One region of the Alkalihalobacillus sp. R86527 genome, then DNA from elsewhere that is predicted to be linked to it. Evidence: a T-box and tRNA genes for the amino acid it is inferred to sense, from the RefSeq annotation. Region 1 holds a T-box; the other holds one or more tRNA genes.

Region 1 (10,764 bases):
AATCCCAAAATGATGTATGCCGCGTTATTATAGTTGAATTTCTCCCCGGGAGGAAATTTCATTTCTCCATCCTGGAACAAAGGTAAGAAATCTTTCGGTTCGTTCATTGTGTAAGACGGTGTTTGGACCCATAAGTCTTCATAGTCCTCCATTGTTTCTTCATCAAAATAATCCTGAATTCCTGACGTATGTGTCAACAGTTGATGTACCGTTATGTTGTTATCAAATTTAGGGAACGGAACCTTAAAGCAATCTTCAATTTTTGATTGAAATGACAATAGACCTCTTTCTACAAGCTGACAGATTGCAACCGCTGTAAATAGCTTACAACCAGATGCAATTCCAAAGCTCGTATGAATATTGTTTTCGATTTCCTCCGCTCGGTTAGCGAAGCCTGATGCCGATTCGAGAATGACATCATTATGATTTCGTGCGTACACCACTCCAGAGAACTTTTCTTCTTTAATTTGTTTCTCAATTTGGTCAATCACTGGCTGCATGTTTCTTCGCCCCTCTCTTTCTTACGCTTACCTTGTATGTTCAATAGCTCCACTTGAAATCCTTTATTACGAAGGTGTAATGAGCTCGCTTGCACTAAAAAAAGAGGCTAACCCAAACGTCAGCCTCTCTCTCTTATTAATTTGCACCTTTAATAGCACGGTGTAGTCCTTTGATACAGCCGCCATGCTCACTTTCATGAAACAGCGCAAAAAGGATCAGTTCACCTACAGTGTTTAATTCTACAGGTCCAGCCTTGAACGTCTCTTCGATTGTTTCATCTAATCGACTTCCGAAGGTATCTTTAAATCGTCCCATTTGTTCAGTTAGTAATTCTTTCAATTCAGCTACATTCGGAGGGTCCACTGTCCAATCTTTCGGGCTAGTTCCTCTTGTAAACAATTCACCATACCCTTCAGGAAGCTTAACCTCTTCTCCTGCCATATGGAAAACAATATATTCGAACGATACTAGCACATGCCCCAGCTGCCAGCGTAACGAATTAGAAAACCCTTTTGGAATGATATCCGCATTTTCTTCTGTAATCTCCTCTGCCCCCATCAACAGAAATGTTCGAGTCATGTCCATTTGTTTCAAAATACTATCCAAAAGAAACACACCTTTCATTATGTAAATTGATGCTTCGATACCCTAAGCAGCTTACTCCTCTATCATACAATACTTCATGTTTCCATAGAAACACTTCCATATTGCACCTGATTACCCTTTATTTAAATACACATTTTTTGAAATTCTTGTTAGTTCCCTAACAAAATCGGGTAACCTCAGTATCATTGCACAAAATAGTTTACAACAAAGATCATTCAGGAGGAATCGTTTTGTTTACGTTAAGTGATATACCGATGTTTTTAATAAATTTCTTCTTAATTCTCCCCATCGTACAACTTGTACATGAGGCTGGTCATGTTTTTACAGCCAGACTTTTTGGAGGGAAAATTAAGTTTTGTATAGGTACCGGCGAAACGCTTTTTCATCTCGGAGCCTTAGAAGTGAAAAAGAAGTATTTCATGGAAGGATGGTGTCAGTACGAGGAACTGACTTACAATAAAACATGGGCACATGTTGCCATTTACGCTGCAGGAAGTATATTCAACTTTGCTGTGATTTTGATTATTAATTTCTTGATCAACTTCGATATCATGCCTGCGACCCTCTTCTTCTATCAATACTCGTATTTCTCCGTTTATTTTATATTCTTTTCACTTATGCCTTATCGAAATGGCTCTGGCAATCCTAGTGATGGCCGCGCTATCTTCGACGTTCTAAGGTATGGAAAAGCAGAAGATCCGATCGATTAAAGACAAAAAAGCTGCCTCAAAGGGCAGCTTTTCACGTTACAATGCACATTCTTCGATTTCAAAGCCAAGGTCTTCGATCATCTGGTGATCAGAAGTTGAGGCAGCTCCATCCGTCGTTAAGTAATCTCCAACAAACACAGAGTTTGCAGCATATAACCCCATCACTTGTAAGGAGCGAAGGTTCACTTCACGACCTCCAGAAATACGGATTTCTTTTGTAGGGTTCATGAACCTAAATAGTGCTAGCACCTTCAGGCAATATCTTGGATTAAGTTCATCCATATTCTCCATCTTCGTACCTGGAACAGAATAAAGGAAGTTAACCGGAATCGAATCAGCGTCGATTCGACGAAGCTCGCTCGCCATATCGTAAACATCTTCATGTGACTCACCCATGCCAACAATCACACCTGAGCATGGAGAAATGCCAGATTCCTTTACATTTTCAACCGTTTTCACACGATGATCATATGTATGAGTTGTTGTTACGTTGTCATGGTGTCCTTTACTTGTATTGATATTATGGTTATAGCGATCGACACCAGCTTCTTTCAGACGATTTGTTTGTTCAGAAGAGAGAATCCCAAGACATGCACAAATCTTTAGAGGCATTTCTGATTTGATTTCCTCTACAGCATCGATTACTTTATCAAGCTCTTTATTCGTCGCTCCACGTCCACTCATTACAATACAGTATGTACCCGCTTTTCGATTCATTGCCTCGCGTGCGCCGTTCACAAGCGTATCTTTCTCTAGAAGAGAATATTTATCAACATTCGTATCCGCATAAGCAGATTGAGCACAATATCCACAGTTCTCTGGACAAAGACCACTCTTCGCATTAATAATCATGTTCAACTTTACCTTTTTACCATAATAATGCTTTCGCACGCGGAATGCGGCGTGAAGCAAAGGCAATAGCTCTTCATCAGATGACGACAGAACTGAAATGGCTTGTTCCTTTGTTAGCGTTTTCCCTTCAAGCGCAAGATCTGCAAACTCTTCCCAATTAGTAGATGTTGTTTCTTCAACTTTTAGCATCAAGTTGCCTCCTGTTTTAATGTTAACTAAAATTATATTTTAGTTAACATTAAAACTACCACCGGTATAAAGGTCTGTCAATCTGGTTATTTCTCAAATTTTTCAAATTATGTGTTTACATACCACCTTATGAGGAAGACAATTAGAAGAGACTGTTTTAGGGGGAGTTAGAATGAGAATAATTCTAGTGAACTTAAAAGGGAACGAATACCTATGAAGAAAGTTGGATTACTTCTTTTATTCACCGGCTTCTTGATTGTGTTGTGGAGTGGCTACTCGTTCTTAAATCAAAGTAAGGCTGTTACACATCACCCTCAGGAGGTACAAGAAAGCCATCCAGGCTGGGATTCCTCCATGAAGGAGAAAACCATTGCTGTAGAAGACAGCAACGAAACGAAGACGTTCGAATATGGGGAAAAAGCTGCGATGCTTTCGATTCCTCGCATCGGTAATACATACAGCGTCTACTATGGTACAGACGAAGATTCTTTAAAAAAAGGTGTCGGTTTACACGAAAGTAAATGGACGGTCACACCAAATAAAGATGGGCACGTTGTTCTTTCTGGTCACCGAGATACCGTTTTTCATAACCTCGATCAAGTAGAGGAAGGTGACCATCTATATGTCGACTTCGAGGGCACCGTGTATGACTACCAGGTCAGAAAAATATGGATTACTGATGAAGACGACCGTTCTGTAATCGTTAAGAAAGACGAGCCTACCTTAACCTTAACGACATGTTATCCATTTGATTACATCGGTTTTGCTCCAGAGCGGTACATCATTCAGTCAGAGCTCGTTTCAACTGAAACACCTCTCCACAAATAAATAGAGCTCAGCGTGTCTTGAAAGTCTTAAGGACCATCGGCCATAGATATAGGCTAGTGATTTCCCGATCCAAACCATGTTTTCCCTACAAACTGAAGAGCTGCCGGCTAGGCAGCTCTTTCGCTGTTACTTTTCCCAAATATTAAACGTCATTCCATAGGGATCCTGCACATAACAATCCTTTCCCTTGCCTTCCCACCGAACAATTTTGCATCCATTCTTCAGCAAATCGTTTCTTGCTTCTTCTAACGATTCTACTTCCAACTCTAAGACAGGCCCGAGATTTTCTTCGCCATCGATCAAGAAGATATGATTGTGAGCACTTTTGAATTCAACTTCGTTTACCGTGCTATGTTCTTGATGCTTCAAACCAAACACTTCTTCATAAAAAGCTTTCGCTTCCGCCACATTTTCCACCTGTAAACCAATATTCTTAGACAGTTCGTACTTCATCGCGACCCCTCACTTCCTTTGTTCATTATTCCCACATAACCACCTTCTCTTTCATTCATGCTATTCCTTTTTCCACAATGCTTTATACATATATCCCAATTTTCCGCTTCACATCAGTAAGAAGAGGCCTTACCTTAGCTCGGGCTTTACCAGCGCCTTCGGCAAGAATTCGATCGATCTCATCAAGGTTTTCGATGTAGTACTTATACTTCCTTCTAGGCTCCTCAAGCACATCATTCATCACATCGAATAGCTCTCGCTTCGCTTCTCCCCAGCCTATCCCTGTTTCATAGCGTTCGCGCATCGCATTAATTTCATCCTCACTTGCAAACTCTCGATAAAGCGCAAACACAATTGATTCATCAGGATCTTTCGCTTCATCAGGCTCTGTTGAGTCTGTTTTAATTCTGTTAATTAGCTTCCTAAGCTTATCAGGCTCCTCAAAAATCGGAATCGTATTGTTATAGCTCTTACTCATTTTCCGACCATCTAGCCCTGGCAATACAGCTGATTCTTCCTCAACAACATACTCTGGAAGTTTAAATGTCTCTCCAAACTGCCTGTTGAATGTTTCTGCAAGATCACGAGCGATTTCAACATGCTGAATTTGATCTTTCCCAACAGGTACAAGATCAGATTGAAATAACAAGATATCAGAGGCCATCAATATTGGATACGTAAAGAGCCCCATGTTCACCCCATCATCTTGTTCTCGCCCTGCTTCTCGGTTTTGGTCTACGATTGCTTTATAAGCATGAGCACGATTCATTAAGCCTTTCGAACTAAAACAAGCAAGAATCCATGATAGTTCAAAGATTTCCGGAACGTCAGATTGTCGATAGAAGATGGATTTGGAAGGGTCTAGACCCAATGCAAGCCACGTTGCCGCGATTCCATATGATAGCTCCTTCATTTGTTCTGCATCTTGTACTTTCGTTAATCCGTGATAATCTGCGACAAAGTATACAGGATTCTCAATTTGCGCAAGCTCTAACGCAGGCTTGATCGCACCGATATAGTTTCCTAAGTGAATCCTTCCCGTTGGCTTAATTCCAGTTAATACCGTTTTCTTCATGATTACTCCCCCATTCTTCTCAACACAAAAAAGGCTCCTCATCCTATAAAAGGACGAGAAACCCGTGGTGCCACCTTCATTCGTTTACGTAAATAAACGCTCTTAACTCCTACAGAAATGAGAAATTTCTATAAGGTGTCTCTTTTATCGGTAAGACACTCACTCCGCCGGTACCTACTCCTCTTTCAGTCCGGAAGCTCCAAAGCCCATTCACCTTTCGCACACACTGATTCACACCAACCATCAGCTCTCTGTCGTGACACTCCAAGCTACTCTTCTTCATCATCGCATGTTTATTTTTTTATTATTCTAAATTCTTTATCCGCTGTAGTCAAGAAGTTTTTTCCAAATAAAACTATGAAGACCTTTAAATTATCTTATTATTCCGATAAGCGTTATAATAATAATAGATATAAGTAAGATTCCACTTGTTTCTTCTTCCTAATATATCCGTATCTTCTATACTTCAGGTAACTTCCCATTCAATAAAAAGGTATATTTAGAAATTTCTACATTTTCATTTTGATGTATGAGCAAAAATATTTCTGCTTAAAATATTTTTACAATCGTTTGGTTTTGGAGGTGTTTCGTCTGGTATGACAAGGTTTATATTCTTTTAATCGGAGATAATTAGTACCAGGTCATAACTTTTGGTCATAAATCCCATTGACATGCCCCTATGGTGCTGTTAGAGTTAACTGCGAATCATACAAAAGATTATTGAAAATTCTGCCCAAATGACAATTGGAAGGTGATTTAATGAAAGATCTACATTCATTTAGTTGGTATGCTGCTCGTGTCAAAAAACACTTGCCGAAAGATGCCTTCAAACCAGTACCAAGCCGACTATTCGGCGGTCTCATTTACTTGTTGATTACAATTGCCAGTTTCTTAATAGTAGGACTTTTTAACCTACATCCACTAATCAATCTAGTTTTCTCTGTTGTAATTGGTTCAAGCTTTGCTGGACTTGGCTTTCTTGGCCATGAAATTCTGCACGGCACAGTTGTCCGGAAGCCTTGGCTCCGCGATACACTCGGAGCAATCGCATTCTTCCCGTTAAGTACTGGTCCGAAGCTATGGAGAAAATGGCACAATATGACTCACCATGTGCATACACAACATGATGAGAATGACCCTGATGCTTGGCCAACACTCGAAAAAATTTCGAAGATGAAAGTTTTTCAGTGGATCTACAAGCTTCCGTTTTTCATCAGAGCATTCTTTAGTTTTGCATCGTTAACTCTACAGTTCACAGCACATTCAATGAAAATGTTCTTTGTTTATATTAAAGATTTCAAATCCGGAAAACAGACTGAAGTTTGGCTTCAAGTTGTCCTTCCTTGGGTAACATGGATCGGTTTACTATTCATCATGGGATTCGAAAAATGGATCTTCGCATTCTTCATCCCGTTATTGATCGCAAACTTTATCGTGATGGCCTATATTTCAACAAACCATCGATTGAATCCATTAACACCTGTGAATGACCCACTTGCAAACAGCTTGACTGTTACGGTTCCGAAATGGGTGGATACGATCCACTTTAACTTCTCTTACCATACAGAGCACCATTTATTCCCTGGTATGAGCCCGAAATACTATCCAATTGTCAAAAAGCATATTAAAGATATGTGGCCTGATCGTTATCACGAAATGCCGATGACTAGAGCGATGATTGCATTATGGAAAACGCCACGTGTTTATTTTCAACACAATGAACTCGTCGATCCAAACAACGGAAACGCATTTGGTTCACTAGGCAACAAGTTGAATCCACATTCGATCTTCCCTCGAAAACTTACTAAGAAATAAATAGGAAAGCAGCCCAAAAGGGCTGCTTTTTCTAGTTATCAGAGAAAACCAGACTACGCTAATCTCCCCTGCAAACTTGTTCTCATTACATGCTTTAGGCAGGATTTCCTGCAGCATGCAGCTTTATGAATCGAGTATTAGCACCCGCCTCCAACAAAAGCTGCACCTACGATGATAAGGAGAATAAACAGCACTACAATTAGAGCGAACCCATTGCCGTAACCATATCCCATGGAGTTGGCCTCCCTTCCATCATGGATTACTATATCCTATGCGACAGTTGCTATGTTGGATGGGCATTCGTTTAGTATGGGGGTTATTCTTTGTTTTAGCCCACTGGATCCTCTAATTTAACCCCTAGACCTTCTTCCATTCAGTTAAAAAAAGAAGGAATTTACGAAAAACCCTTTGCACATATAAGTACATGCTTATATACTAATGACGGGAGGTGATGCAATGAATCGAACAGCCATTGAAATGGAATTAGCTTCTAACGTTCTTAAGCTTTTAGGAGATAAAACAAGGCTAACCATCATCGGTTTGTTAAAAGATGGCGAGTGCTGTGTTTGCGAATTTGTTGACTTACTTAATATGAGCCAACCTTCTATCAGTCAACATCTTCGGAAACTTCGAGATGCTGGACTAGTGAAAGAACGCAGAAATAGCCAATGGATCTTTTACTCGCTTAATAGGGACCATGAAGCTTTTTCTATTATCGAAAGCGTCATTCAGCTCATACCAGATCAAAGAGACAAGCTTCACCAACTAGAAATAAGCGGCCGACGCATTCGCTGTGATTAATGGAGGAATAAATGTGACTTCTGTACTACTTGCAATCATGATTTTTATACTTACACTGATTCTAGTCATCTGGCAGCCGAAAAACCTTGGAATCGGGTGGACGGCTTGTGGTGGTGCGATTCTAGCACTTCTTGTAGGGGTCGTTGATTTTCAAGATGTGATAACAGTAACGGGAATCGTGTGGAACGCCACGTTCGCGTTTATTGCCATCATCTTAATTTCACTTATCCTTGATGAAATTGGGTTCTTCGAATGGGCTGCTCTTCATATGGCAAGAGTAGCTAAAGGGAACGGACTCCGAATGTTCATTTATGTAACACTACTCGGAGCTGTTGTCGCTGCACTATTCGCTAATGATGGCGCAGCTCTTATTCTGACTCCGATCGTACTTGCGATGGTTCGGAACCTTAAGTTCCAAGAAAGAATGATATTCCCGTTTATTATGGCGAGTGGTTTTATCGCAGACACGACTTCATTACCACTCGTTGTGAGTAACCTTGTGAACATCGTATCTGCGGACTTTTTTGATATCGGGTTCGTTGAATATGCTTCAAGAATGATCGTTCCAAACCTCTTCTCACTGGGAGCAAGTATCCTTGTGCTCTTCCTTTTCTTTAGAAAAGATATTCCAGGCAACTATGATCTGAAGATGCTTAGAGCACCTAAAGAAGCAATCCGTGATGAGAAGATGTTCAAACTATCCTGGCTCGTGCTTGCTGTCCTTCTTGTAGGGTATTTTGCAAGTGAATTTATCGGCGTTCCCGTTTCGATCATCGCAGGAATCGTAGCGATCTTCTTCCTTCTGATGGCTAGACAAAGTTCCGCAGTTGAAACGCGTAAAGTCATTAATGGAGCACCTTGGGCGATTGTATTCTTCTCGATCGGTATGTACGTAGTCGTTTACGGACTTCGTAATGTTGGCTTAACGGATGTACTCGCAGACCTCATTCAAGGTGCTGCAGACCAAGGATTGCTAGCCGCGACCGTTTCGATGGGCTTCATCGCTGCGATCTTATCTTCAATTATGAACAATATGCCTACGGTTATGATCGATGCCCTTGCAATTGAAGCAACATCAACTACAGGTACACTAAAAGAAGCCTTGATTTACGCAAATATCATCGGCTCTGACTTAGGTCCAAAGATCACGCCGATCGGTTCACTTGCAACGCTATTATGGCTTCATGTGCTTTCCCTAAAAGGTGTGAAAATTTCATGGGGATACTATTTTAAAATTGGAATCATTTTAACAGTACCAACCCTTTTAATTACGCTCTTTGGCCTCTATCTCTGGCTATTGATCATCTAACTTTCAACAAAGAGGAGACTACTCATTATGTCTAACAAAAAATCAATTTATTTCTTATGTACAGGTAACTCTTGCAGAAGTCAAATGGCTGAAGGATTCGCAAAAAAGCATCTTAGCGATCGCTACGATGTTTATTCAGCTGGTATCGAAGCGCATGGCTTAAACCCTAATGCAGTTAAAGCGATGAAAGAAGTTGACATTGATATCACAAATCAAACTTCTGACACGATTGATTCAGAGCTATTGAACAACGCTGATATGGTCGTTACGCTTTGTGGAGATGCAAATGATAAGTGCCCGATGACGCCTCCACATGTAACGCGTGAGCACTGGGGCTTTGACGATCCAGCAAAAGCTGAAGGGTCAGAAGAAGAGAAATGGGCGTTCTTCCAACGTGTTCGTGATGAGATCGATGCACGCATCGAACGTTTTGCTAAAGAAGGGCAGTAACACACCAAAAAAAGCCATTCTCTCACTTGAGAGGATGGCTTTTTAGCGAAATAACATCGATCATAAGACCTTCTTCATCTTATACACTTCTCTCGTGCTTATAAAATCAGGAATGCTTTCTCGATATTCTTGATAATGCGTCGAGCTTATGTGTGCTTCTACCGCTTGTTCATCCTTCCACACTTCATGAATAATGTAAGTCGAACCTTCTATCGATCGATGCAAATCGTACTGTATACAACCAGGTTCTTTTCGGGATGCGTTCGTTACGCTCCTTAGAACATTGAATACCTCATTTTCATGCCCTTCGATAGGCTTCAGGATAGCCGTAATTACGATTTCCTCCATTGTATGTTCACCTCGTTATTCTTCTCATCTCACTCTATAGAATGAACATAACGTTAGGAAAACATGCGACGAGTTCAAACCTTCCTTCACCAATCTCCATGCTCACTACTTATATGCTTTTATGATGAGAAAATGCGGATTCGTCATCAGGTATTCATAAGACTTCGGTTCTTTCACCTTCATAATTTTATCTGGCTTTGGTTCAATAAGTTCACCAACCGTAAGATGTCTAGTCACAGCATTTACGATATCCTGCATCGCTCGTCTATAAAATGTCACGTTAATCGTAACTTCTGGCTTTTTCCACGTCTCAGAAAGAAGCGTCTTTTGGAAATAATCGTTCGTAGGGAACTTTGTGAAATCCATAAACGGATGATGCACTGAAAAAACAAGCATCCCACCTCGTTTCAACACCCTGTTGAACTCTTTGAGTATGGGATCCCAGTCTTCTAAGTAATGAAGAGTCAAAGAACTTACAATAAGATCGAACGACTGATCTTCAAAAGGAAGGCGATTCGATAAATCATGTTGAATAAACTTGGCTCTGTCTCCCACCCTTCGCTTTGCTGATTCAATCATTTTTCCACTGATGTCGATGCCAGTGACTGATGCTCCCCTCTGAGCAAGCTGTTCAGAATACCAGCCTGCTGAACATCCAGCATCTAGCACCTTCTTCCCGGTAAGGTCTTCTTCGAGCTCACTCATCATAGCAGGACGCTCATAAAAGGCGTTATAAGGTGAGCCCTCATCCGTACTCACTTCATAGGTACGAGCTAATTTGTCGTATGTATCTTCAATAGAATGCTTCAAGTGCTCACTCTCCCTAA
Region 2 (10,764 bases), 320 kb from region 1:
ATGACATAATGATTCACCTCCGCTTCAAAACATATCTATTATAGCATGTTTTCCACGGAGAGAAAGAATATGCTAGTCATCTTCAATATGAAAAAATTTATACTGTATATTAGGTGTCCATGCAGTAGAGTCTTCATAATCCCAATATCGCATCCTGCAGTTCGTATTATGCCCATTAACAAGTGGCTGTCCCTTACCATCTTGATCTACGACAATTGTTGTGTGCTGCCAATTTCCGTCGCCTGTAAAATCATAGCTAATCACATCACCAGGAACTAAATCATCTGGTTGATAAACCTCTCTCGCTTTGAGACCATTCTTTGAACCACTTAAATACCACCGTAATGCATGAGCAACTGTCCATGAATAGCTCCAGCTGTTTTTCTTGACCCACCATCCCCTCGTCCGATCAGGATAGCCTCTCATAGGGGCTTTTCCAGCATGTAAGCATTGGGACACATAGTTCGTGCAATCCCCTTCAAATATAGGGTAAGCAGGATTATAATCATCCCACCAGCTCTCGGCGTACTTAACTGCAGATAAACGATCATAATACGAGCCTTTTAGCCGCTCACTTCCCCTACCTGCCCGTGTTGCATTATCACAGTGTACTCCCTCTTGCTCGATTGAACGATCGTGAATTAACTCACCTTCGATTAACTCAGCGAGTCTTTTTTCAAAACGTTCCTCTTGATAAAGCTTTTTCCCATGTTTGATCACATATTGCTGATGAAGGTAATAATCATAAATACGTGTTCTGGCAAGCTTCTTTTTACCAAGAAGCACACCTTTATTGAGCACTCTAACAACAGTGGCATCTCTGGAATCACATTTGTTAATAAACCTTGTCACAGCTTCTTCCTCGGTAGCTGGACGTTTTCCTTTACTTCTAAATGATCGTGATGACCCATTCATTAAGTATGAAGCCTGTTCCTCCCAAAAGGGCTTAAGCTGCTCTTCCCACCCCATCTGCGTTCCCCCCTCTTCGCACTTTATGATAGTGAGTCGGAACACATGCCACTTTGTGCATAGGGAAAGGATCGAATCCAAATAAAAAGCCCGGAAGTTCATATTGAACTCCGAGCTAGTAAATGATTATGATGATATCGCTGGGTGAAGTGCCTTCTGTTGTTCTAAGGACAGCAGATATTCTTTCTTATCCATGCCCCCACCATACCCAACGAGAGCACCATTACTTCCAATCACACGATGACATGGAATAATTATAGGCAGTGGATTCCGGTTATTAGCAGAACCAATCGCACGCACGGCCCTTGGAGCAGAAATATCTACGGCGACGTCTTTATATGAGCGTGTCTCTCCGTACGGAATAGCATTGAGACTTTTCCAAACTTTCTTCTGAAACGGTGTTCCTATCATACAGAGTTGAAGATCAAATAACCTTCTTTTCCCATTGAAATACTCTTCTAATTGAACAATAATCGGGTCAATGATTTCGTAATTCAAAATGAAATCTGGTTTCACATGATTTTTCTTGAACCATGCTTCAGCTGCGGGTAGCACATCTTCAGAAATTCCAAAATCAAGCCTGTAGATTCCTTCAGAACCTGCCAATAATGTCAGTGTTCCAATTGGTGATTGAAACTCCCCATAACTGATCACTTGTTTATCCATGCTATCCCTTCTTTTATTCAACATTTTTCATTATCTTACAAGACATTATATTATTTGACCACCAGCATTAAGACTTATTTTGGAGCATAGACAGCCCTTTTTCAATCTCATTTGCTGCTTCCTGGTCGTTTTCTTTCATTTGCTCATTAATGAGAGCATCATACGCCTTACTTCCACCAATCTTCCCAAGGGCCCAAGCAGACGTCCCTCTAATCACTGGTCTTGGGTCATTTTGCATCAATTCGATCAATGTATCGACAGCAGTTTCATCTTTGTAGTGTGCTAAAGCCAAGATGGCATTGCGTTGAATTGGCTTCTTTCCTCTCCATGAGCCCGCCGCTTTTCCAAACTTTTCTTTAAAATCCCTATTACTCATCGTTAGGAGTGGAATCAACTTCGGTTTAACTACTTCTGGATCCGGCTCAAGCTCAGGGTGGTTATGAAAATCAATTCCTTTATTTTTAGGGCATACGAGCTGACAAGTATCGCAACCATAAAGCCGGTTTCCGAGTTTCGATCGATATTGATCGGGTAGAAAACCTTTCGTTTGTGTTAAGAAAGCAATGCATTTACTAGCATTTAGCTGACCACCTTCAATTAAAGCTCCTGTAGGACAAGCATCAACGCAAATATTGCAATCTCCGCACCCTTCTTCTACCGGTTCATCGGGCTCTAGAAACACATTGGTAATCATCTCTCCGAGGTAAACCCATGAACCGTACTCTTCCGTGATTGTCATCGTGTTCTTACCACTAAAGCCAATCCCCGCTCGCTCTGCTACAGCTCTGTCAGATAATTCTCCTGTATCAACCATCGAACTAGTTTCTGCACTTGGAACTTTCGCTTTGATAAATGATTCAAGAAGGGAGAGTTTTTCTCGTAGAACATGATGATAATCTACGCCCCAGGAAGCTCTGCAAAATAGACCTCTACGTTCTCCTCGCTTACTTCTAGGGCTATCCTTCAACTTTGAAGGATAAGCAATAGCGATTGAGACAATCGTAGTCGCACCACTTAACAGTAACTCAGGCTCTGTCCGTTTCTCAAGGTCAGGTTCTTCAAATCCTGATTGATAACCTAGCTGCTGTTGTTGCTTTAACCGTTCTTTGAGCGATTTGAATGGATCAGCTGCAGCAAAACCAATTTTATCTATTCCAATTGATTTACTGTATGCAACAATCTCTTCCTTTAACTGGGCGTTTGCCATCGTAACCCCCTCCCTTCTAAATTAAATTTATTCTTATTAAATGATTTTCAACGTTCTAAGTCTATTCATCACTGCAGCCAATTCTGTTCTTCGAATGCGAGCAAAATCACCTGGGTGTTGATCGACAAACACTGAGAATGAACCTAATCCTTCCTCATTTATTTGCTTTTCTACAACATCCAATAGCTCAGAAACTGAGGCATCTCCCAGTTTGTTCTTTCTTTCAAAAAAGTGAAGAATTTCTGCTGCTAAACGGGTTTGACTTGGATCGATCAGTTGCTCAACTTGTAGAAGTGAGATATCAGTATTGCCATATAGAATATGGTGGAGTCCTTTTGCAGAAACCTTCGACTTTTTCCCCTTTTGACTATTTAAACTCGATCGATGCGGAAGTCGTCTGTCCACATCACCGAACAGCTCTCCACCTTCTTTACTTCGAGAAGAAGGGGATTGCTCAGATATTCCCTTTGCTTCACTTGTTACATCGTAGGGGAGATAGTTCTCCATCAAAATCACCGAATCGGCCACGTCGAAATAATCTCCGGATCCTCCCATAACAAGCACTGTTGAAATACCATGTTGGTTATATAATTGTTGAACGCGATCGATAAATGGGGTGATCGGTTCTTTATCTTTTGAAACAAGTTGTTGCATCCGTTCATCTCGAATCATAAAGTTTGTAGCACTTGTATCTTCATCGATTAATAACGCATGTGAGCCAGCTTCAACTGCTTCAATTATATTCGCTGCTTGAGATGTACTTCCACTAGCATTTTCTGTAGAAAATGATCGGGTATCTTTCCCAAACGGTAAGTTCTCTATAAACGGGGAGATATTAACTCCCGTAACTTTTCTTCCATCTTCAGAACGGATCTTCATAGCTAGTTCATCCGTTATGACATATTCCCTGCCATCGTCTGCAATATGATCATAAACGCCATGCTCCATCGCATGCAACAGGGTACTTTTCCCATGGTACCCGCCCCCTACAATAAGAGAGATTCCTTTCTCAATCGCCATTCCAGTAATCGGTTCTTCTCTATGGGGAATAGCTATAGATACTTCTTTATTTGATGGAGATTTAAAAGGAACAGCTTTATTCTGTAAGGGGCGATCGCTTATACCGCTTTCTCGTGGCAAGATAGCTCCGTTTGCAATAAAAGCTACATACCCTTTATTTCTCAAATACTCTCTGATGGATTCTTGTTGATCCGCTAAGTGAATGACTTTTATAACTTCTTCTTCTTTTAAAGAGAAGATTGAACCACTAAGAATCTCAGGTAGATAGTGAGCTAACATTTGCTCTGCTTGTCTCCCGAGCACCCGTCTCCCTTGTGCTGGTAACCCTAGTGATAAACATATCGTGATACCTTTATCATTAACTGACACTGCTGTACGCTCTAATACCTTTTGTTTAGGTGCATCTATCATAAATGCGCCGCTTTTACCTGAGCCTTTAATATTACCTTTGTGTCGATAGATGGATTCCGCAACTTTTCTTGCGATAAGATCCTCTAAACGCACCCTTCTTTGATCTCCCTCAAACCAATCGCCTTTCACATTTGTTTTATCACGAGGGATAACCACTCTCATTCTAGAGGGGCTTGCAAAAGGGTCTCCTTGCACATAATCAATCGAAAGAGTATAACTTTGAAAATCATAGCTCCCTCTTATGTCTTTATAGGCTTTATAACTTTTCCCATCTATACGTTGTAAATGCTTGATCAGATTCTTCATATGAGGTGAGCCTCCTTTTGAGCTTCAAATTATCGCATATGGTAAAATGAACGGAAATAAACACGAAGGAGAGATGTACCATGGATACCCTTTTTCTCTCTACATCTATTACCGAAACAATCCCCGACTTTAAAATCGGATATATTACTTACCATGATATCGTGGTTGAAAACTCACCGCAAATGGTGCGAGGCCGATATCAATTTTACCTTGAAACTATGATGATGGATCTAGAAGACACAGAATTAACATCTTTCCCAGCAGTGAAAGAGTGGAGATCAGTCTTCAAAACCCTTGGTGCCGATCCTTCTCGGTATCGCCCTTCATCAGAAGCATTGTTACGAAGGTTAAAGAAAGGATCAGATCTCCCATCTATTCACTCTGCAGCTGATATTAACAATCTACTCTCGTTACAATATAAAATCCCTATTGGAATCTATGACCTTGATCTGCTAGTGGGACCGATTACGGTGGGTATTGGTGACGAATCGATTTCATATCAGGGATTGAATGGCAGAGAAGTAAACTTCAATAACAAACTTGTAGCCTTGGATCAAAAAGGTCCCTTTGGTAGTCCTATCGTAGACTCAATGCGTACTGCAGTAACTGAGAAAACACAAAATGCTATTCAGATATATTATATTCAACCTTCCCTTTCTTCCGAGGAAGCCAAAAAGCTTTTGAAGGCCTCAGGTGAAATGTTTAACCAAGTACACGGGGGCAACTTCGATTACGGATTAACAATGATCAAATAATAGGAGTAAACATAAAAAAACGCAACGCTTCGTTAATAATAACGAAACACTGCGTTGGGTAAATGGTGATAATTCGAGGTTTTTCTACAAACCTCGCTGATGTAGTTAGAATAACACAGAGTTGATTAATAAAACAACAGTAAATTATTAATTTCTTTAGATTTGGTCTACAATATATTAATATAGAATCTACAATGATATGATAATCAATCTAATCTAGTAGGAAGGAGCAAACATATGGAACCTTTTTCAACACCATTTTTTGAAGAGAATTTTAGACAATACATAAAGAAAAATAATGATGTCTTCTCAAAACTAGAAGCGATGAACAGTTATTATCGTTCAGTTGTCTCTTCAATGATCTACGACAATCTTAATAAGAATTCCGAAATCATTCGGAGAATTCGAAATCTCGACGCTGCTTATAAGACGATTAAAGAAGAAAAGACAGAAGAATAATAAGAAGCTCTCTTACACGTTTAGTAAGAGAGCTTTTTTGCTATCATTCAATTAGATATCACAGGAATCAGTCGCACATGAATCTCCATCACTACTGAGTACTTCAAGCCCTTTACTCTCATCCCATGCTTTATTTAGCGCCTGTTGGAACATCTCAGGAGATTGCGCACCAGAAACAGCAAACTTCTCATCAAAGACGTAGAACGGAACTCCTTGAATGCCTAATTGGCTTCCAAGTGACTCATCATAACGAACTTCTTTTGCATACTCTTCAGAATGGAGCATAGCGCTAACTTCAGTGGTGTTAAGCCCTACCTCTTCAGCAAGCTCACAAAGTGTCTCATGATCCGAGATGTCTTTCGTTTCTGTAAAATAAGCATAGAAGAGTCTCTCAGTCATTTGCTCCATTACATTCTGTTTTGCGGCATACTGGAGAAGGCGATGAGCATCGAAAGAATTAGTAGGCTTCATATTCTTGAAATCAAACGTTAACTTTTCATTTTCTGCCTGTTGTCTCATGTTCTCACACATACCCTCGGCTTGTTCAAGACTAACGTTATACTTACTAGCTAACAACTCAGCCTTACTTTTCCCACTAGATTTCTCAGCATTTGGATCAAGCTCAAAATTTCTATAGGTTATTGTAACTTGATCACGATGTGGAAATGTTTGAAGAGCATTCTCTAAGCGTCGTTTCCCAATATAACAAAAAGGACACACAAAATCAGACCATATTTCTACTCTCATTATTATCACTCTTTCATAGTAAACGATTTACTTTCAGTGTATCATCATTTAGTGAACGAGGATAATCTTAAGCTCATTGTAGATTGGTCGATTGATCAGTAGCTGAGGGAAACTATACCAGGTTGAACGGCATACCATCAAATGGATAATCCCATACGCCCTTTCCTCGTTCTTACCATCATTAAAAGGATATCTCATAATAATGTACAAATGATTTTAGACAATAAAAAAAGACTTCTACCCTGTAGAAATCCTGAACGTTCTTGTATAAAGTATGTAATGGTACCGGTGGTCGGGTTCGAACCGACACTCCTCGCGGAACACGATTTTGAGTCGTGCGCGTCTGCCAATTCCGCCACACCGGCATAAAGACAATTTTAAATTTCGGAAAGAAAATGGTGCCGGAGGCCGGGCTCGAACCGGCACGGAGGTACACCCTCCGCAGGATTTTAAGTCCTGTGCGTCTGCCAATTCCGCCACTCCGGCAGGACTTTTAAGTGAAAATATAAAATTTGGAGGCGGCACCCGGATTTGAACCGGGGCGTAAGGGTTTTGCAGACCCGTGCCTTACCACTTGGCTATGCCGCCTTAAAAAAATGGAGCGGAAGACGGGATTCGAACCCGCGACCCCCACCTTGGCAAGGTGGTGTTCTACCACTGAACTACTTCCGCAACAAAAATGGCTGGGCTAGCTGGATTCGAACCAGCGCATGACGGAATCAAAATCCGTTGCCTTACCGCTTGGCTATAGCCCAAGAATGGGGCGGCTGATGGGAATTGAACCCACGAATGCCGGAATCACAATCCGGTGCGTTAACCACTTCGCCACAACCGCCACAAAGAAAATTTTTAAATAAATTGGCAGGGGTAGTAGGAATCGAACCCACACCGGAGGTTTTGGAGACCTCTGTTCTACCTTTAAACTATACCCCTATAAATGGTGGAGGGGGACGGATTCGAACCGCCGAACCCTGAGGGAGCGGATTTACAGTCCGCCGCGTTTAGCCACTTCGCTACCCCTCCAAATAGACAATTATCATTGTAATATATAATATATATAAAAACAATAGAAATTGATACCTTTTTAGGAAAAATGGTGCCGGCCAGAGGACTTGAACCCCCAACCTACTGATTACAAGTCAGTTGCTCTACCAATTGAGCTAGACCGGCGACATGGTGGCTCCGGACGGAATCGAACCGCCGACACGTGGATTTTCAGTCCACTGCTCTACCGACTGAGCTACAGAGCCATTCTTTTAAATTTATTTTAACGGTCGATCTAAGAAAAGAGAATAGGTTGCCCCTAAAGGGACTCCGATTAAATTTTAGCTTAGAAGATAAATCGACGTAGTTAAAATTTTATTTTGGTTGCACCCTAGCGGGTACCCCTTTTGAATTCTATCACGAACTTTATTCGACGTAGTAAGAATTCTTTATTGGTTGCGGGGGCAGGATTTGAACCTGCGACCTTCGGGTTATGAGCCCGACGAGCTACCGAACTGCTCCACCCCGCGACGATAATATAAAATTAATGCTGATCCTGCTTCTATATGCAGTGATCTGTTTCTTTCTCTACAAGGTTATGCTTCGATGCGTATCCGTCGAAACAACTCGAAGTTGATTCATTGAAGTAACGCTCGTTGCTCCACCCCGCGACGATAATAATGATATAAATGTTGAAATAAAAATGGCGGTCCCGACGGGAATCGAACCCGCGATCTCCTGCGTGACAGGCAGGCATGTTAACCGCTACACCACGGGACCTTTGTAATGGTGGAGGATGACGGGCTCGAACCGCCGACCCTCTGCTTGTAAGGCAGATGCTCTCCCAGCTGAGCTAATCCTCCACAGATTGAAAATGTTACTTATTAAAATGGTGACCCGTACGGGATTCGAACCCGTGTTACCGCCGTGAAAGGGCGGTGTCTTAACCGCTTGACCAACGGGCCATTCTATTATGTATCTGGCGGAGAGCGAGGGATTCGAACCCTCGAGACGGCGTTGACCGTCTACACGATTTCCAATCGTGCTCCTTCGGCCACTCGGACAGCTCTCCATGGCTCCACAGGTAGGATTCGAACCTACGACCGATCGGTTAACAGCCGATAGCTCTACCACTGAGCTACTGTGGAATAATGATTAGCCTGGCGACGTCCTACTCTTGCAGGGGGAGATCCCCCAACTACCATCGGCGCTGAAGAGCTTAACTTCCGTGTTCGGCATGGGAACGGGTGTGACCTCTTCGCCTTCATCACCAGACTACTAACAGCTCTCACTTTCGTGGGATTGCTAGCGACAAAATATATATTACAATATATTTCATCATATTTCAAGAGAAAATTCATTCCCTGAAAACTAGATAGCATGCAACAACGTATTCCAATATTTTTTCGCGATGTCTAGTGCCGCAGGCTATATTCTTGCCCATTTCACTCTTTCACTTCAGGCGAAAAACGCCTTCTGTTCAAGAGCTCCAATGGTCTGCGAATATGACCAAGCCTGCTTTACTTTTCGTTTTAGGTTAAGCCCTCGATCGATTAGTATTCGTCAGCTCCACGTGTCGCCACGCTTCCACCCCGAACCTATCAACCTCATCATCTCTGAGGGATCTTACCAGCTTGACGCTGTGGGAAATCTCATCTCGAGGGGGGCTTCATGCTTAGATGCTTTCAGCACTTATCCCTTCCACACGTAGCTACCCAGCTATGCTCCTGGCGGAACAACTGGTACACCAGCGGTGTGTCCATCCCGGTCCTCTCGTACTAAGGACAGCTCCTCTCAAATTTCCTGCGCCCGCGACGGATAGGGACCGAACTGTCTCACGACGTTCTGAACCCAGCTCGCGTACCGCTTTAATGGGCGAACAGCCCAACCCTTGGGACCTACTTCAGCCCCAGGATGCGATGAGCCGACATCGAGGTGCCAAACCTCCCCGTCGATGTGGACTCTTGGGGGAGATAAGCCTGTTATCCCCAGGGTAGCTTTTATCCGTTGAGCGATGGCCCTTCCATGCGGAACCACCGGATCACTAAGCCCGACTTTCGTCCCTGCTCGACTTGTAGGTCTCGCAGTCAAGCTCCCTTGTGCCTTTACACTCTGCGAATGATTTCCAACCATTCTGAGGGAACCTTTGGGCGCCTCCGTTACTCTTTAGGAGGCGACCGCCCCAGTCAAACTGCCCACCTGACACTGTCTCCGCACCGGATCACGGTGCTGGGTTAGAATGTCAGTACAGCCAGGGTAGTATCCCACCGACGCCTCCACCGAACCTAGCGGTCCGGCTTCTATGGCTCCTACCTATCCTGTACAAGCTGTACCAAAATCCAATATCAGGCTACAGTAAAGCTCCATGGGGTCTTTCCGTCCTGTCGCGGGTAACCTGCATCTTCACAGGTACTATAATTTCACCGGGTCTCTCGTTGAGACAGTATCCAAGTCGTTGCACCTTTCGTGCGGGTCGGAACTTACCCGACAAGGAATTTCGCTACCTTAGGACCGTTATAGTTACGGCCGCCGTTTACTGGGGCTTCGATTCAGAGCTTCTCCCGTAAGGGATAACCCCTCCTCTTAACCTTCCAGCACCGGGCAGGTGTCAGCCCCTATACATCGCCTTGCGGCTTGGCAGAGACCTGTGTTTTTGCTAAACAGTCGCTTGGATCTTTTCACTGCGGCTCCCCTGGGCTATTCACCCGAGGAAGCACCCCTTCTCCCGAAGTTACGGGGTCATTTTGCCGAGTTCCTTAACGAGAGTTCTCCCGATCGTCTTAGGATTCTCTCCTCGCCTACCTGTGTCGGTTTGCGGTACGGGCACCTCTTTCCTCACTAGAGGCTTTTCTTGGCAGTGTAGAATCAGGGACTTCGGTACTTAATTCCCTCGCCATCACGACTCAGCCTTCGCGGTGAACGGATTTGCCTATTCACCAGCCTAATCGCTTGGACGCGCATTTCCAGCAGCGCGCTCTCCCTATCTTTCTGCGTCCCCCCGTCGTTCAAACGGAAAGGAGGTGGTACAGGAATATCAACCTGTTATCCATCGCCTACGCCTTTCGGCCTCGGCTTAGGTCCCGACTAACCCTGAGCGGACGAGCCTTCCTCAGGAAACCTTGGGCTTTCGACGGACAAGATTCTCACTTGTCTTTCGCTACTCATACCGGCATTCTCACTTCTAAGCGCTCCACCAGTCCTTTCGGTCTGACTTCGCAGCCCTTAGAACGCTCTCCTACC

What was found. A T-box is a leader RNA that pairs with one kind of tRNA and senses whether it is charged. The one in region 1 lies ahead of SJY16_RS16860 (tryptophan--tRNA ligase), so its partner is inferred to be a tRNA-Trp.
Region 2: it has a tRNA-Trp gene. The T-box ahead of SJY16_RS16860 (tryptophan--tRNA ligase) is inferred to sense a tRNA for this amino acid. The anticodon was not compared.

The regions. Positions count from the first base shown of each region.
Region 1 covers NZ_JAXHBW010000001.1:3,225,964-3,236,727, forward strand. The annotation lists gene SJY16_RS16830 (serine hydrolase domain-containing protein) at 1-500, opposite strand, end outside; gene SJY16_RS16835 (DinB family protein) at 637-1,107, opposite strand; gene SJY16_RS16840 (site-2 protease family protein) at 1,338-1,817, shown strand; gene bioB (biotin synthase BioB) at 1,854-2,858, opposite strand; gene SJY16_RS16850 (class D sortase) at 3,072-3,686, shown strand; gene SJY16_RS16855 (VOC family protein) at 3,813-4,139, opposite strand; gene SJY16_RS16860 (tryptophan--tRNA ligase) at 4,222-5,214, opposite strand; T-box leader at 5,261-5,509, opposite strand; gene desB (Delta(10) desaturase DesB) at 5,974-7,029, shown strand; gene SJY16_RS16870 (YjcZ family sporulation protein) at 7,167-7,262, opposite strand; gene SJY16_RS16875 (ArsR/SmtB family transcription factor) at 7,486-7,830, shown strand; gene SJY16_RS16880 (arsenic transporter) at 7,844-9,139, shown strand; gene arsC (arsenate reductase (thioredoxin)) at 9,167-9,589, shown strand; gene SJY16_RS16890 (putative quinol monooxygenase) at 9,650-9,937, opposite strand; gene SJY16_RS16895 (class I SAM-dependent methyltransferase) at 10,043-10,747, opposite strand.
Region 2 covers NZ_JAXHBW010000001.1:3,548,996-3,559,759, forward strand. The annotation lists gene trmL (tRNA (uridine(34)/cytosine(34)/5-carboxymethylaminomethyluridine(34)-2'-O)-methyltransferase TrmL) at 1-7, opposite strand, end outside; gene SJY16_RS18505 (amidase domain-containing protein) at 73-969, opposite strand; gene SJY16_RS18510 (methylated-DNA--[protein]-cysteine S-methyltransferase) at 1,096-1,635, opposite strand; gene queG (tRNA epoxyqueuosine(34) reductase QueG) at 1,703-2,842, opposite strand; gene SJY16_RS18520 (ABC-ATPase domain-containing protein) at 2,879-4,579, opposite strand; gene SJY16_RS18525 (B3/B4 domain-containing protein) at 4,660-5,334, shown strand; gene yvfG (protein YvfG) at 5,572-5,793, shown strand; gene SJY16_RS18535 (DsbA family oxidoreductase) at 5,845-6,540, opposite strand; tRNA gene SJY16_RS18540 (tRNA-Leu) at 6,821-6,905, opposite strand; tRNA gene SJY16_RS18545 (tRNA-Leu) at 6,937-7,026, opposite strand; tRNA gene SJY16_RS18550 (tRNA-Cys) at 7,054-7,128, opposite strand; tRNA gene SJY16_RS18555 (tRNA-Gly) at 7,138-7,212, opposite strand; tRNA gene SJY16_RS18560 (tRNA-Gln) at 7,221-7,295, opposite strand; tRNA gene SJY16_RS18565 (tRNA-His) at 7,300-7,375, opposite strand; tRNA gene SJY16_RS18570 (tRNA-Trp) at 7,400-7,473, opposite strand; tRNA gene SJY16_RS18575 (tRNA-Tyr) at 7,479-7,563, opposite strand; tRNA gene SJY16_RS18580 (tRNA-Thr) at 7,635-7,710, opposite strand; tRNA gene SJY16_RS18585 (tRNA-Phe) at 7,715-7,790, opposite strand; tRNA gene SJY16_RS18590 (tRNA-Met) at 7,978-8,054, opposite strand; tRNA gene SJY16_RS18595 (tRNA-Asp) at 8,229-8,304, opposite strand; tRNA gene SJY16_RS18600 (tRNA-Val) at 8,312-8,387, opposite strand; tRNA gene SJY16_RS18605 (tRNA-Glu) at 8,415-8,489, opposite strand; tRNA gene SJY16_RS18610 (tRNA-Ser) at 8,505-8,596, opposite strand; tRNA gene SJY16_RS18615 (tRNA-Asn) at 8,598-8,672, opposite strand; rRNA gene rrf (5S ribosomal RNA) at 8,683-8,799, opposite strand; rRNA gene SJY16_RS18625 (23S ribosomal RNA) at 9,058-10,764, opposite strand, start outside.